DNA from 2 places in the Agarivorans sp. QJM3NY_33 genome. Region 2 is predicted to be linked to the other one. Evidence: predicted binding sites of a transcription regulator. Region 2 holds the regulator's gene; the other holds the start of a gene.
The links. Region 2 encodes sigma-54, which starts transcription at its own class of promoters, with help from an activator protein. Its sites were predicted from a motif close to GTTGGCACGNNNNTNGNNT; they were not measured.

Region 1 (8,094 bases), 1.5 Mb from region 2:
AAGTATTTATGTTTTTGATAGAATTATCGATAAATTTTTTGATAGAGCAAATATTGGTGGGGATGGTGCCATGGTAAATAGGCTCATCTCTCGAATTATCAATACAATAAGCGACATCTGTGGTTTCTTTGTGAACGTCTAGTCCAATGAAAAACGTGCTAGATTTAGACGTGTTGATCTCCTGTTCTGTTATGACTTCCATCTAACAGTGTGGCTCTAGTTTGACGAATCCACGATAAATGCAGGAGGTCGACACTTTCACCAGGGGATCATTATGTCTGGGGTGTAAAGGGTTGCATCACGTATATTTATTCACATTAAACTTTACAATTATTAAAGGATTAAAATTGAAAGAGTGTCCAATCATTATTGATTTAAAATTAGATGAAAAAAGCCTAAAAGCTATTGAGGAAATAAAACAAATATACAACTTGAAAAAGATTGGTAGATACGCTCTATTCATGGGCCATATTTATTCTATTTTTGGAGGTAGTGTAAAAAGGGGAGCGTCTAGTTCAGGTGTTTCCACTGTTATGAATGCTATTCCTAATGGCACAGCCAAGGAAGTACTAAATGGTGCAGGTAAAGTTGTTATTTCTGAGGCGAATCAAACAAGCTATAATATTTATATGGCTAATTGGGAGTATTTTTACCAATCCTTTGATGCTTTTGATAAAATAGCACAAGAAAGAATTGAATTTATTGCATTTAATCAAGGTCAAGCTCATATCTCTAAGCCTAAAGAATATAAATTTTGGAAGGCTATATATTTAGGTTGTAAATATAATGCTAAATAAAATTATTTTCACATTGTTACTGACACTTCCATTCTATTCTATGGCTGAAATTTCAGAGGAAGCTAAATATGCTTCTTTTTTGGTCCAGGTTAACTTAACTAAATATAGTGAGAAAAGTGAGCGATGTCGTAATAAAATGAGATCTTTTACGTTGTCATCAACTGACAGAGCCCGCCTAAAAAAATTACCTAAAGAGGCCTCAAAAGGTTTAACAAAGTTACTTGATGACGCGCTTCTACAATGTACTCAGCCTGAAATATTTAATTTAGCTAATTCATTACTTATTCTTGAGGAACAAAATACTTTAGAAAAATCTTCTGTTATTAAGGAGCAGGTACATTTAATTAGGAAGCTTGTTTTTTCTAAAACTTCTATTCAACCAAATATAGAGTACTCACAATTATCACCAGGATTACAGTCTAAGTTAAATAAAATTGATTTTTTAAAGTATCCTTTTGATATGTTTGTCGTTATTGAAGGTGCTTGGGGCCTCCCTCATTAATGCACCATAACAGGGCGAGCGCATGAGTATTTTTTAAGCATAAAGTGGTTATAGGTTGAATAGCATCTTACTAAGCCACAATTAAATTGCCTGCGCTTTTACTCTCTATCCTTTACGCCGTGCTCAATTTGAGCAAAAAGAAGAGCATAGACATCCATGTTAAAAACTACAGGGACAGTAACAACGTTAGTGAAGTGAACACCACTGAAATCATTTAGTCCTCAGGTTATTGTCATGCCGATTAACGGCTAAATTCACAATAGGTGACTCAGTTTGATGCAATTAACCAGACAGTCATCCCAACGAGCTGCTTTAGAATGACAATCTTGTTATTTCTTGCCATGCCTAGCTAGAATATATAAGGGCTCGCCATATTGTTGTGAAGTCATGTCCGCATCTCTGCTATACCAACTCCCAACTCCCAACTCCCAACTCCCAACTCCCAACTCTTAGCTCCTAACGCGCCACCTATAACTGCAGTTAATATCGCCATCGGTAAACGTAAGTGAATAAGCATGATTTGAACTGAATCTTCACCAGAAATGGAAAGCCAAATAAAGTTAAAGATCGCTTTCAGCCCCCTTGTTGCATCAAGTATAGAGTGTCCAGAAGCAGTACTTTTTATTTTTTCTTAATATTCAATTGCTTAATGTTAATTTCTTGTCAATGTATTGCCTATTTTGTTTCAAATGCAAATGATGTTTATTTGCATTATCGTTAGCAAATGGATAGTGTGACGCAGTCTTCAAGGCAGTTCAGTATTAATCGGTTAGCAAAATAGATAAGGACTCATATAAAATGTACAAAATATTACTTGGCTTAATCGCAGTTATTTTTAGTCAGGTTTCGTTTGCAAAACTCACCACTGTCACGGATGTTATTGATCGTGAAGTCACTTTTAATGCCCCAGCGCAACGTGTAGTTGTTGGCTTTTATCCAGAAGACTATATGGCAATAGGTACTGAAGCGGCATTTGATAATGTTGTTGGGATGGCAAAATACATGTGGGAAACTCGCACTGAAAACTGGGAGTTATATGTAAAACACCGTCCTTCTTTAAAAAATATTCCTGATATGGGTCGAGTGGATACCAACTCTTTCTCTGTTGAAAAGGTCATAGCACTAAACCCTGATCTATTGATGCTAGCCGAGTGGCAATATAAAGCGCTGGGGAGTGAAGTATCACGCTTCGAGTCTGTAGGGATCCCGATTATCGTTGTTGATTACAATGCCCAAACCGTAGAGCGTCATGTTAAGAGTACTGAGCTAATAGGTGTTATTACTGGCCAGGAAGAGCGCGCAGCCAAAATTTCGAGTGAGTACCAGCAAAGTGTAGAGATGATCAACGCTAGGTTAAAAGAAGCCAACCTGCCTAAACCGAAGGTTTATACTGAATACGGAGGTGCCGGTGTGGAAGAAATTGGTTATACGTTTGGTAAAAACATGTGGGGTGCTATTTCCACAATGGCTGGCGCAGATAATATCGCAGCTCCTTATGTCGAATGGTGGGGAAAACTCAATCCTGAACAAATTATTGCCGCTAACCCAGACATTGTGGTTATCACTGGTTATGAATCTGGTCGAGCAAATAAAACAGCGATGGTTATGGGACAAGGAGTTGATGAAGAGTTAGCGAAGCAACGTCTTCTCGGCTATAAAAATCGCGATGACTGGACAACGTTAGCAGCTGTGAAAAACAATCGAATCTATGGTGCATATCACGGTGCGGTTCGGACGATTTTGGATGGTGCTATGATCCAATATTACGCCAAGATAATGTATCCGGAAGTTTTTAAAGATTTAGACCCAGTTGAGTATTACCAAAATTTCTATAAAAAATACCTACCTGTTCGTCCGAAAGGCACGTTTATGACTCATTTATAGTTGATTACTTACAAGTAACAATACGGGAGTCAGTGACTCCCTAACAAGATAGCTAGACAGCGATTCCTGTTTTAAAATGTCTTCTTATTTTTCCAGCGTAGAGCTTGTATTGAGAAAACGATCTAGCTTGGTGAGCGCAGCACCACAAAGAACACTCTTGGTTGCAAGTCCCAGAGTGTGAAGACGTTTTTGAGGAATCGAGGGGCGATTCAACATTGCAACGCGATGAAAACTATAACTCAATATGCTTAAACAAAAAGTTGGGAGAGACGCATATTCTAGGACAAGCAATGCTTGACCAGCCACCATGTTATAGGCCAAATTAAGAGAGTGTATTCCCCTCTAACGCTTATTTAAGTAAGTGCTCTACAGACACATTACTTTTATAAAAACTGATACACATACAATCAATCTAATATCAAATTTAGCCGTATTATCTTCATTGATAAAGATGGAATTGCTTACTGGCTAGTGATGAGAAAAGGTTGATCATGGTAACAAATAACTAGACTGTCATCCTAACTCTCCAAACACATGCTTGCGCTATTGTGAGCAATGATGCAGCAAGCCATTTATAGGATTTAGTCGTGATTTGTCAGAACGTGGGCAAAATCGAGTATGAGCGCCTATCCGTTATTGGTTGAGGATACCACCCCTTATATTAGGCGCTAGCGGTTTATATTGCTGTTAATGCTGTCGCCTATCGTTAGTGGGATGTGCCTGCGCATATCATTGAGTTAAGCCATAACCACGATAAACCGAGAACCACAGCTCTAAGTTTACTGCTGCAAGCATTGCACAATCTGTTGTGGTGTTTACTTAAGCAGCTGAAGCTGCTGGTTAGGTTCGATAATGACATTTAGCCCAGTGGCATGATCGAGCTGCATTTTATATTACTTGTCCTGAACATTTTCTCAATATTGAGTGATTTAATTGTATCTAAGTCATTTATTCATTTGTTGGGGGGCGCTCTGCAAGCACAATCATTCTTACAATGATTGTTGTGTAAGCGACATTGATGAGGGCTTTGTGGCACGCACTTGCGACAAAAACTTCTTAGTGATGATTTATTCTTGTTTTTATTCAATGACTTATGGTTTTTATTCCAGTTGGCTCGGTATTCGCAATAGTTACTGCGGGAACCGTTTATCAAGCTAAAGGAAGAAAATATTATGGCTATTCGTCAATGTGCAATTTACGGAAAAGGTGGTATTGGTAAATCAACTACTACCCAAAACTTAGTAGGTGCTTTAGCAGAAGCTGGCAAGAAAGTAATGATTATCGGCTGTGATCCTAAAGCGGATTCAACCCGCCTTATTTTACATGCAAAAGCGCAAAATACCATTATGGAAATGGCTGCTGATGCGGGTTCTGTAGAAGATATCGAATTAGAAGATGTACTTAAAGTCGGTTACGGCGGTGTTCGTTGTGTTGAGTCTGGCGGTCCTGAGCCAGGTGTAGGTTGTGCGGGTCGTGGTGTGATTACTGCGATTAACTTCTTAGAAGAAGAAGGCGCCTATGAAGAAGATCTCGATTTCGTATTCTACGACGTATTGGGTGACGTGGTTTGTGGTGGTTTCGCTATGCCTATTCGCGAAAACAAAGCGCAAGAAATCTACATCGTGGTATCGGGTGAGATGATGGCGATGTATGCCGCAAACAACATCTCTAAAGGGATTTGTAAATATGCTGCCACCGGTAGTGTTCGTTTAGCGGGTCTGATTTGTAACTCACGTAAATGTGACCGTGAAGATGAACTGATTGAAGCGCTTGCGGCCAAAATTGGTACTCAAATGATCCACTTCGTACCGCGTGACAACGTTGTACAACAAGCTGAAATTCGTCGTATGACCGTGATTGAGTACAACCCTAAATGTAATCAAGCCGATGAATATCGCGCCCTCGCCAATAAAATTATCAACAACGAGTTATTTGTCGTTCCGACTCCTGTGACTATGGATGAGTTAGAAGAGTTGCTTATGGAATTCGGCATCATGGACGCAGAAGACGAGTCGATCATTGGTCAAGTTGCTGAAGAAGTGACCGCCTAATCATTCACCAACCAAGTGATCTTATTGATGCTATAGGAGGCAGCAATGTCTAACAATAAAGCAGAAACTCAAGCGCTGATTGATGAAGTGCTAGAAGTTTATCCAGAAAAAGCCAAAGCGGATCGTAAAAAGCACCTCGATGCCAACGACAGTGGAACGGGTAGTTGTATTACCGCTAACCGTAAGTCGTTGCCAGGGGTGATGACTGCGCGGGGCTGTGCTTACGCGGGTTCGAAAGGGGTTGTGTGGGGACCAATTAAAGATATGGTGCATATCTCTCATGGTCCTGTGGGTTGTGGCCAATACTCACGCGCTGGCCGTCGTAACTATTATACCGGTTATACCGGGGTAAACAGCTTCGGCACCATGAACTTTACCTCTGATTTCCAAGAGCGCGACATTGTGTTTGGGGGCGATAAAAAACTTGCCACCATGATCGACGAAGTGGAAATGTTGTTTCCATTAGCGAGCGGGATTTCTATTCAATCAGAATGTCCTGTCGGGCTGATCGGTGATGATATCGAAGCGGTTGCTAAAACCAAAGGTGCAGAAATCGGTAAAACCATCGTGCCAGTGCGTTGTGAAGGTTTCCGTGGGGTGAGTCAGTCGCTGGGTCACCACATCGCCAACGATACTTTACGAGATTACGTCTTGGATAAGTCGGAAGGTAAAGAAGTCGCGACCACCGATTACGATGTGGCCATCATTGGTGATTACAACATTGGTGGTGATGCCTGGTCTTCACGGATCTTATTGGAAGAAATTGGTTTACGGGTCGTGGCGCAGTGGTCGGGTGACGGTACCTTACCAGAGCTTGAAAATACCCCTTCGGTGAAGCTTAACCTAGTTCACTGTTATCGTTCGATGAACTACATCTGTCGCCACATGGAAGAAAAATACGGTGTGCCATGGATGGAATACAACCTATTTGGTCCCACTAAGTGTGAAGAGTCCTTACGCGCTATTGCGGCCAAGTTCGATGAGAAAATTCAGGCCAAGGCTGAAGAAGTGATTGCTGGTTACAAAGCGCAATGGCAAGCCGTTGTCGACAAGTACCGTCCTCGCTTAGAAGGCAAAAAAGTCATGTTGTATGTGGGGGGATTACGTCCGCGTCACGTGATTGGTGCCTATGAAGATTTAGGTATGGAAATTGTTGGTGCAGGTTATGAATTTGGTCATAACGATGATTACAGCAAAACCGTTCCTGAAGTGAAAGATGCCACCTTAATTTACGATGACGTAACAGGTTACGAGTTAGAAGCATTTGCCGACAAACTGAAACCCGATCTGATTGGTGCTGGTGTGAAAGAAAAATACATCTTCCAAAAAATGGGGATCCCGTTCCGTCAAATGCACAGCTGGGATTACTCCGGTCCTTATCATGGCTTCGATGGGTTTGCTATTTTCGCCCGCGACATGGACATGACGCTGAACAACCCTTGTTGGAATAAGTTAACGCCACCATGGAAGGCGGATAAGACAGAAAATCAAGCAGCTGCTTAAGCGCAGTCTAGTTTGCTTAGCAAGGTCAGGATGAGTGCAACCGCACTTGAGTGTTTAACTCAATCCGTTAGTTCACAGATGAGTGGCGCGGAAGGAGATATAAAATGAGTCAATCAGTAGACGATATCAAAGCTGGCTACCCGCTGTTTCAGCAGCCAGAATATCAAGACATGATGGCGCGCAAACGTGCCGATCATGAAGAAGGCGTGAGTGACGAGAAGATCAAAGAAGTCTTTGAGTGGACCACCACTGAAGCGTACCAAGAGCTTAACTTTTCACGCAAAACCTTAACTATCGATCCCGCAAAGGCCTGCCAACCACTTGGTTCGGTATTATGTGCCTTGGGTTTCGAAAAAACCCTCCCTTATGTACATGGTTCGCAAGGATGTGTGGCTTATTTCCGCACTTACTTTAACCGTCACTTTAAAGAGCCAGTGGCTTGTGTGTCAGATTCGATGACCGAAGATGCAGCGGTATTTGGCGGTCAAAAAAATATGTACGATGGCCTTCAAAACTCCTTGGCATTGTACAAGCCAGAGGTGATTGCTGTTTCTACTACCTGTATGGCGGAAGTTATTGGTGATGACTTGAATGCCTTCATTGGTAATGCCAAGAAAGAGGGTTACATCCCAGAAGACTTGCCAACCCCATTTGCCCATACACCGAGTTTTGTGGGCAGTCATGTCACCGGTTGGGATGGCATGTTTGAGGGCTTTGCCAAGTATTTCACGGGCAAAAACATGGACGATAAGGTGGTCGCTAGTAATGGCAAAATCAACCTTATTCCCGGCTTTGAAACCTACTTAGGAAACTACCGTGTCATCCATAGCATGCTGCAGCAGATGGATGTTAATTACAGTCTATTGAGTGATCCTTCGGAAGTACTCGATACGCCAGCTGATGGCGAATATCGTATGTACGCAGGCGGTACACCGCTGGCTGAGCTAGAAGATGCACCAAACGCGATTACCACCATTTTGCTGCAACCCGATCAATTGGTGAAAACCAAGAAGTTTGTGGAAGGCGTTTGGAAGCATGAAGTACCTACACTCAATATTCCAATGGGCTTAGATTGGACCGATGAATTCTTAATGAAGATTTCTGAACTCACTGGCAAAGCGATCCCTGAATCACTGGCGACCCAGCGTGGCCGTTTAGTGGACATGATGACTGACTCGCATACTTGGCTACATGGAGTCAGCTTCTCTATCTATGGCGACCCAGATTACTTAATGGGTTTAACTAAATTCCTGATGGAATTGGGCTGTGAAATTAAACACATCTTATGTAATAACGCCGCAAAACGCTGGCGTAAGAAGATGGAAGCCTTGATTGCGCAATCGCCAACTACGGCCAA
Region 2 (8,094 bases):
CAATGCAGGTATTGAGGTTGCGATTATTACCGGCCGCCAATCAAATTTAGTCAGCACCCGCATGCAAGCTTTAGGTGTGCAGCATATATTTCAGGGCCAGCAAGATAAAATGCAAGCCTATCGACAATTACAACAAAAGCTAAGCTTAAGCCCCGAATACTGTGCCTATATCGGCGATGACGTGGTCGATGTTCCAGTCATGAATGCCTGTGCCTTAGGGGTTGCTGTATATGACGCCCATCCATTATGTAAACAAGCTGCCAAATTAGTGACTAAAACCGCTGGGGGTTATGGTGCAGTGCGGGAATTATGCGATTTAATTCTTCAGGCACAAGGACAGCTACAAAATGCTCAGGGCATGAGTATATGAATAAACCCACTTGGTTTTTTGCGGTTTTATTTATGGTGGCTTTGGTGCTTTGGCAGCTCAGCCCGTCAGATACCCAACAACTGACCGAAACTCGCGAAATCAATAAACCCAATTTTATTGCCGAACAGCTATACAGTGTTAGTTTTGGCGAACAGGGAAGGCCCCGCTATCGTATTTATGCCGAACAGATGGCGTATTTTGAGCAACTCAAGCACACCACTTTCAGCCAACCAAAAATCTTGGTATATCCCGATCCCAAACAACCTGTATGGCAAATCGTGGCCGATCAAGCTACAGTACAGCAGCAACACACGGTCATGTTAAATGACAATGTAGTAATTAAAAACTTGAGTCGCAGCAAATACGTTCGTGACTTAATTACAGACAGCTTGGAAATCGACCTGCAAAACGAAACCATGCATAGTGATAAACTCGTTACCGTTTATGGCCCATCCTACGAATTATATGGACGCGGAATGAACGGTGATTTAGCCAATGAAATAGTGACTTTATTAAATGATATCGAAGCGGTTTACCACAATCCACAAGAATAAATTAGCCTTTTTAGCAAGCCTGTTACTCATCAGTTGGGGGGCTCAAGCGCTTGAAGACGACTTCAATAAACAAATTGTCGTCGATGCCGACCGTCAACAGGTTAATATCAAAGAAAATCGCGTCACTTTTTATAGTAATGTCGTCGTGACTCAAGGCTCGATAAAAATGCGCGCCGAAGAACTGAGCGTTATCGGAAGTGAGCAAAAAGGCAGCGAAGTGATGATAGCAAAAGGCAAACCAGCCACCTTCTATCAGCTCTTAGATAATGGTAAGCCCATTGAAGCAGAGGCGAACGAAGTGCGTTACGATTTGAAGACTCAAACGCTTACGCTTACTAACAATGCACTGCTGAAGCAAGAAGAAAGCTTAGTCAAAGGTCAAATGATTAAATACAGCATTAACAAACAAGAAATGGTTGCTCAGGGCGACCAAAACAATCGGGTGACCACCATTTTCTTACCCCAACAACTCAACAAAGTTGCCCCCAAGGCCACGCCTCAACCATGAGTACCTTAATTGCAGAAAACCTTGCCAAAAGTTACAAGGGGCGCAAGGTCGTTAAAAACGTGAGTCTCAATGTTGAAACTGGAAAAATTGTCGGTTTATTAGGGCCCAATGGCGCTGGAAAAACCACCACTTTTTATATGGTGGTTGGTTTAGTCCCAAGGGACCAAGGGCGGATCCTAATTGACAACGAAGATCTGTCAAGTACCGCCATGCATACCAGGGCTCGCAAAGGCATAGGTTACCTACCGCAAGAAGCATCTATCTTTCGTCGCCTCTCGGTAGAAAAGAATATTTTAGCGGTCTTAGAAACACGTAAAGACCTCGATAAACAACAACAAATGGGCGCGCTCGATGACTTACTTGAAGAGTTTCATATTGGTCATATTCGCAAGAATTTAGGCATGAGTCTGTCGGGCGGTGAACGTCGCCGAGTAGAAATTGCCCGCGCTCTAGCTGCCGCACCTAAGTTTATTTTGCTTGACGAACCCTTCGCAGGCGTGGATCCTATTTCTGTTATCGATATAAAAAAAATCATTGAACATCTTCGTGATCGCGGTCTGGGTGTATTGATCACCGACCACAATGTAAGAGAAACACTAGATGTTTGTGAGCACGCCTATATCGTTAGCCAAGGCGAACTGATAGCCTCAGGAAAACCTGAGGAGATACTTAAAAATGAGCATGTGAAACGAGTTTATCTCGGTGAACAATTCAAGCTATAGTTAAAGTATGTCCTCAAACGCGATAATAAAAAGAAGGAACAGCGGTAATTAATGAAAGCATCTTTGCAGTTGCGTCTTGGTCAGCAATTAACCATGACCCCCCAGTTACAACAGGCCATACGCTTACTCCAGCTTTCGACGCTGGATCTGCAGCAGGAAATCCAAGAAGCTTTGGAGAGTAATCCTCTGCTAGAAGCAGATGAAGCGCAAGCAAATGACGCAGACTCGGCTGAATTTAAATCAGCCAGCGAGCAAAATAGTGATGCAAACAATAGCCAAACGGAGATCGATAGCAGCCAGATGGAAACTGGCGATGCGATTAGTCAAGATACCGTCGCAGACGATCTTCCGGTTGACTCAACTTGGGATGACATTTACAGCGCGAGCTCGGCTCCTGCCAGCTCTTCATCCGGTAGCAGCAGTGATGACAACGACATGTTGTTTCAAGGTGAAACCGTTGACTCCTTACAAGATCACTTGCTCTGGCAAATGCGCCTCACGCCTTTTAGTGAAATAGACCAAGCTATCGCCCTCGCCATCATCGACGCAGTCGACCAATCAGGTTACCTGACACAAGATTGTGAGCAATTACTTGAGGGACTACGTTCGATTGAAAATAATGATTTAGATGTCGAGTTAGATGAAATTGAAGCAGTACTTAAACGTATTCAGCACTTCGATCCAGTTGGTATTGCTGCCCGCTCTCTACAGGAATGCTTACTCATCCAATTAAGTCGTTTCAGCGAACAAACACCTTGGCTGAATGAAGCGAAAGACATCGTATCGAATCATATTGACGTATTAGCAAATCGAGATTTTCGTTTATTGGCCCGTAAAACCAAGTTAAAAGAGGAGCAGCTACGCGAAGTGATGCGGCTGATTCACACCTTAGAGCCAAGACCTGGTAATGCCGTCGAACCAAATCAAGCCCAATACGTAATTCCCGATGTCTCGGTGATTAAACGTCAAGGTCGCTGGGTGGTTGAACTCAATCCTGACGCGATGCCAAAACTACGCATCAATTCACATTATGCATCGATGACTAAAACCTCGACCAACGCCAACGATACCCAGTTTATTCGCAGCCATCTGCAAGAAGCAAAATGGTTCATCAAGAGTATTGAAAGCCGTAACGAAACCCTACTGAAAGTCTCTAATTGCATCGTGCATCACCAACAAGCTTTCTTTGAATATGGTGAAGAAGCCATGAAACCGATGGTATTGAATGATGTTGCCGAAGCGGTTGAAATGCATGAATCCACGATCTCTAGGGTCACGACTCAAAAATTCATGCATACCCCTCGCGGGATCTTCGAACTCAAATACTTTTTCTCTAGCCATGTGGCTACCGATGGTGGAGGAGAATGCTCCTCAACAGCCATTCGTGCATTAATTAAGAAACTGGTTGCTGCCGAGAATACCAGTAAACCACTCAGCGATAGTAAAATCGCTGATATTTTGGCAGATCAAGGCATCAAGGTGGCTAGGCGTACGATAGCTAAATATCGTGAGTCATTGGCTATTCCACCTTCTAACCAACGTAAGAGCCTTATTTAAAGGCCACTATAAAGGGGACGACATCTATGCAAATTAACCTTACTGGACACCACGTAGAAATCACTGAGTCTTTGAGAGAATATGTCCACACTAAGTTTACTAAGCTACAACGACGATTCGACCAAATTAATAATGTCCATGTTATTCTCAATGTCGAAAAACTGAATCAGATTGCCGAAGCCACTATACACCTAAATGGTGGTGAATTATTCGCCACTTCAGAACACGCTGATATGTACGCGGCCATCGATAGCCTCATCGATAAGCTCGATCGCCAAGTCATTAAGCATAAAGAAAAACTCACCAAACATTAGTCATAGTAATGCAAATAGATAAAGTACTAAGCTTGGACTGCACCCAAAGTGCAGTCCAATGTTCGTCAAAAAAACGAGCATTGGAATTGATCAGTGAACTAGTTGCGAAGCAACTCGACACCACATCTAAAAGTATATTTGAAAGTTTATTAAATCGTGAACGCATGGGCAGTACTGGCATTGGCCAAGGCATCGCGATCCCTCACGGTAGAATAGGCAATCAATACCATGCGACCGCAGTATTATTACGCTGTACTCCGGCGATTTCCTTTGACGCCATTGACAATCAAGCCGTTGATTTAATATTTGCCTTACTGGTTCCCGAAGACCAATGTCAACAACATCTAAATACTCTCGCTCAAGTTGCTGAAAAACTTAATGATAAGCAAATATGCAAACAACTTCGTACAGCACAAAGTGATGACGAATTATACACGATCATGATAGCCTAAGACTCTAATCGTTATTAGGGGTTATCATGGAACTGATTATCGTTAGCGGGCGCTCCGGTTCAGGTAAAACGGTCGCACTACGAGTATTAGAAGATTTAGGTTATTACTGTGTCGACAATTTACCAGTCGTATTATGGCGTCCTTTAATTGAACACCTAAAAAGACAGTACACCAAAGTCGCCATTAGCATCGATGTGCGAAATTTACCTGATGAACCCTCACCCATCGGTCAACTAATTCGCGATGAAGGCTCTGAGCTTAACCTATTAAGTATTTTTCTCGACGCGAAAGATGATGCACTGATCCGCCGCTACAGTGAAACTCGGCGGGTTCATCCACTGAGTCAAAACGACATGTCTCTAGCCAAGGCCATAGAATCTGAAACCGCCCTGCTCGCCCCCATTTCTCGCAATGCTGACCTAAGAATAGATACCTCGCGTTTATCCGTACATGAATTGAGTCAGCTCATTCGATCGCGAGTGACCGGAGAACAACAACAGCAATTAATTATGGTGTTTGAGTCCTTTGGCTTTAAAAATGGCGTACCCAATGATGCCGATTACCTATTTGATGCTCGCTTTTTACCGAACCCGCACTGGCAAGAAGAACTACGACCTTTATGCGGTCTCGATCAAGCGGTTAAAGATTATTTAGCCAAGCAGCCTCTTGTAGAGCAGTACATCCAGCAAATCGCTGATTTATTAGGATCTTGGCTGCCGCATTTAGAAGCCAATAATCGCGCCTATCTGACCATCGCAATTGGTTGTACTGGCGGACAACATCGTAGTGTTTATGTCGCCGAACAACTGGCTGAACACTTTAGTCAAAAACGTAAGGTGCAGCGGCGCCATCGAACTTTGGAACATAAACTTGAAACTCACTAGACAAGTCGTCGTAAAAAACAAACTGGGCTTACACGCTCGCCCAGCCACCAAACTGGTCGAATTGGTACAAGAATTTGAAGCTGAAGTAAGTATTATTGACGGGGAAAAAACCGCTTCGGCTGCCAGCGTGATGGGATTGCTGGTATTGGCAAGCGCTCAAGGCAATACCCTCACGATAATCTCTGAAGGTAACGATGCAGAGGCTGCTCTCGATGCCATACAACAACTCGTTGAAGCAAACTTCGACGAGGAATAACGCGAATTTATTGATGCAACTGCTACACTAAGTCCTGTTGCATTTTTAGTGAATATTTATATCGTAGCGGACAAGGCAGAGCCTATCGCGTAGAAACAGCACTGATGCAGGTACTCAAGCCGTAAACTGTGACACATGTTACCCAAAGGGTTCCGCTGAAAACCTTTGTACCATCCGCGACAGGTTCACCCGCTCTAAAAGCGTGGTTTAATCTTTACACGACTATAAGGACCGCTTATGCCTGAAGAGATGGAGTTAAATCCTAATCAACACAAACGCCTACAGGAGCTAAACCAAGCGCTCGATAGTGGTATGTTTGTGCATGTTAGGCGAATGCTTCATCAGATGCCGCCTTGTGATGTCGCTCTACTATTAGAATCTAGCCCTCCCGCAGGTCGAAAAGTATTATGGCAACTCACCGATCCGGAAAAGCACGGTGAGATCCTCGAAGAATTAAACGAAGATGTCATGGAAGGGGTACTCCAATTAATGGCCCCCGAAACCCTTGCTGCAGCGACCGAGGGAATGGACACCGATGATATCGCCTACGTGCTTCGCAGCCTACCCGATAGTGTCTATCAAGAGGTATTGTCGCAAATGGATGGCCAAGACCGCCATCGAGTCGAAGCTGCGCTCGCTTATCCAGAAGACACCGCTGGCAGTATCATGAATACCGACACCATCACCCTGCGGGCAGATGTCAGTATTGATGTTGTATTGCGCTATTTGCGGCTTAGGGGCGAACTTCCTGAAGCAACGGATGCACTTTATGTTGTCGATGAGAATGATTTACTACTCGGCGATATCCCACTATCAACCTTGCTCACCGTTAATCCAAGCGTCAACGTCAGAGAGGTAATGGATAGTAATGCTGAAACCATACCGGTCGCCATGGATGAAGATGACGTGGCTTCCCTGTTTGAACGCCACGACTGGATATCTGCCCCAGTAGTTGATGAACAAGGGCGCTTGTTAGGCCGAATTACCATCGATGATGTGGTGGATATTATTCGTGAGCATGCGGAACACTCGATGATGGGGATGGCGGGGATGGACGATGACGAGGATACCTTCGCCCCGGTCTTAAAAAGTACTCAACGGCGCACCGTCTGGCTAGCGGTGAATCTTTGTACGGCTTTAATTGCAGCGTCGATTAGCAATATGTTTGAATCAACGATTGAACAATTGGCAACGCTAGCGATCTTAATGACTATTGTTCCTAGTATGGGTGGCATCGCTGGCAATCAAACTTTAGCGCTCGTGATCCGTGGGCTTGCGGTGGGCCACATTGGCGAGGGCAACTCTCGCTGGTTGATCGGTAAGGAAGCCGCAATCGGTATGTTAAATGGCTTAATTTGGGCGAGTGTTATTTCGGTAGTGATCACCCTATGGAAAGGTGACTGGACTTTAGGCATTATCATCGCTGGGGCGATGTTCATTAATATGTCCTTAGCCGGATTAGCTGGGGTTAGTATTCCCTTATTAATGAAAAAATTTAATATCGACCCCGCTTTAGCGGGGGGAATGGCCTTAACCACCATCACCGATGTGATGGGCTTGTTCTCCTTTTTAGGTATGGCCACCTTAGTATTAGCTTAAGGCAGGAGTATCTAAATCGCAGCTCCTACTAAATATCAATCAGCCTAAGCGCTGACGAAAAATTTATCTTTGAAGCAAGCTTGAGCTGTATTTTCGGAGAAAACAAAGCGGCATACCACAGGCCGCTGTTAAAATGCTTATCTTAAACAGAAATAGACGCTGAAAGAGTAACAAGTACTAGCTACCCGCAATCTTCATCGAAGAAATCAATATTGAACCGGTTTGAATTGAGCTTTCTTTATCGAAGTCATCCGCAATGGCAACTATATTGGCAAACATCTCTGGCAAGGTACTGGCTACCGTAATCTCATGTACCGGAAAAGCAATTTCACCATTTTCAACCCAATAACCAGCCGCGCCTCGAGAATAATCACCGGTGACCAAATTAACGCCTTGGCCCATCAGCTCTGTCACCAATAAACCGGTTCCCATTTGCTTCAGCAAATCAGCCCGATTGATCCCACTGTGCTGCACTAACCAATTATGGATCCCACCAGCATGACCGGTACTTTGCATACCCAGTTTACGTGCCGAGTAGCTGGTTAACAAATAGCTCTCTAAACGCCCATCAGCAATAATATGGGTCGCTTTCGGGGCCACGCCTTCGCTATCAAAAGGAGTACTTGATAAGCCTTTTTTAATAAAAGGATCCTCGTAGATCGACAACCAACTAGGGAACAGCTGACTGCCCAAACTATCGAGTAAAAAAGACGAACGGCGATACAAATTACCACCACTAATCGCCCCCACGAGGTGGCCAAATAAGCCACTCGCGACCTCTTGGTCAAACACCACCGGCACCTCACAAGTCGCTATTTTACGACTACCGAGGCGACCTAAGGTTTTACTAATCGCCTTGTCGGCCAGTTGTTGAATAC

Region 1: nifH (nitrogenase iron protein) is a predicted target of sigma-54. The motif match lies at 4,292-4,310, and genes of this name have one in related genera.

What each region holds. Positions count from the first base shown of each region.
Region 1 covers NZ_CP194039.2:2,725,372-2,733,465, reverse strand. Annotated here, with positions in the region: gene ACRRSY_RS12270 (hypothetical protein) at 348-797, shown strand; gene ACRRSY_RS12265 (hypothetical protein) at 787-1,299, shown strand; gene ACRRSY_RS12260 (ABC transporter substrate-binding protein) at 2,098-3,183, shown strand; gene nifH (nitrogenase iron protein) at 4,356-5,234, shown strand; gene nifD (nitrogenase molybdenum-iron protein alpha chain) at 5,280-6,737, shown strand; gene nifK (nitrogenase molybdenum-iron protein subunit beta) at 6,842-8,094, shown strand, end outside.
Region 2 covers NZ_CP194039.2:4,229,100-4,237,193, forward strand. Annotated here, with positions in the region: gene kdsC (3-deoxy-manno-octulosonate-8-phosphatase KdsC) at 1-370, shown strand, start outside; gene lptC (LPS export ABC transporter periplasmic protein LptC) at 367-924, shown strand; gene lptA (lipopolysaccharide transport periplasmic protein LptA) at 887-1,432, shown strand; gene lptB (LPS export ABC transporter ATP-binding protein) at 1,429-2,154, shown strand; gene ACRRSY_RS18975 (RNA polymerase factor sigma-54) at 2,206-3,711, shown strand; gene hpf (ribosome hibernation promoting factor) at 3,738-4,025, shown strand; gene ptsN (PTS IIA-like nitrogen regulatory protein PtsN) at 4,034-4,477, shown strand; gene rapZ (RNase adapter RapZ) at 4,504-5,361, shown strand; gene ACRRSY_RS18995 (HPr family phosphocarrier protein) at 5,348-5,617, shown strand; gene mgtE (magnesium transporter) at 5,855-7,216, shown strand; gene pmbA (metalloprotease PmbA) at 7,394-8,094, opposite strand, start outside.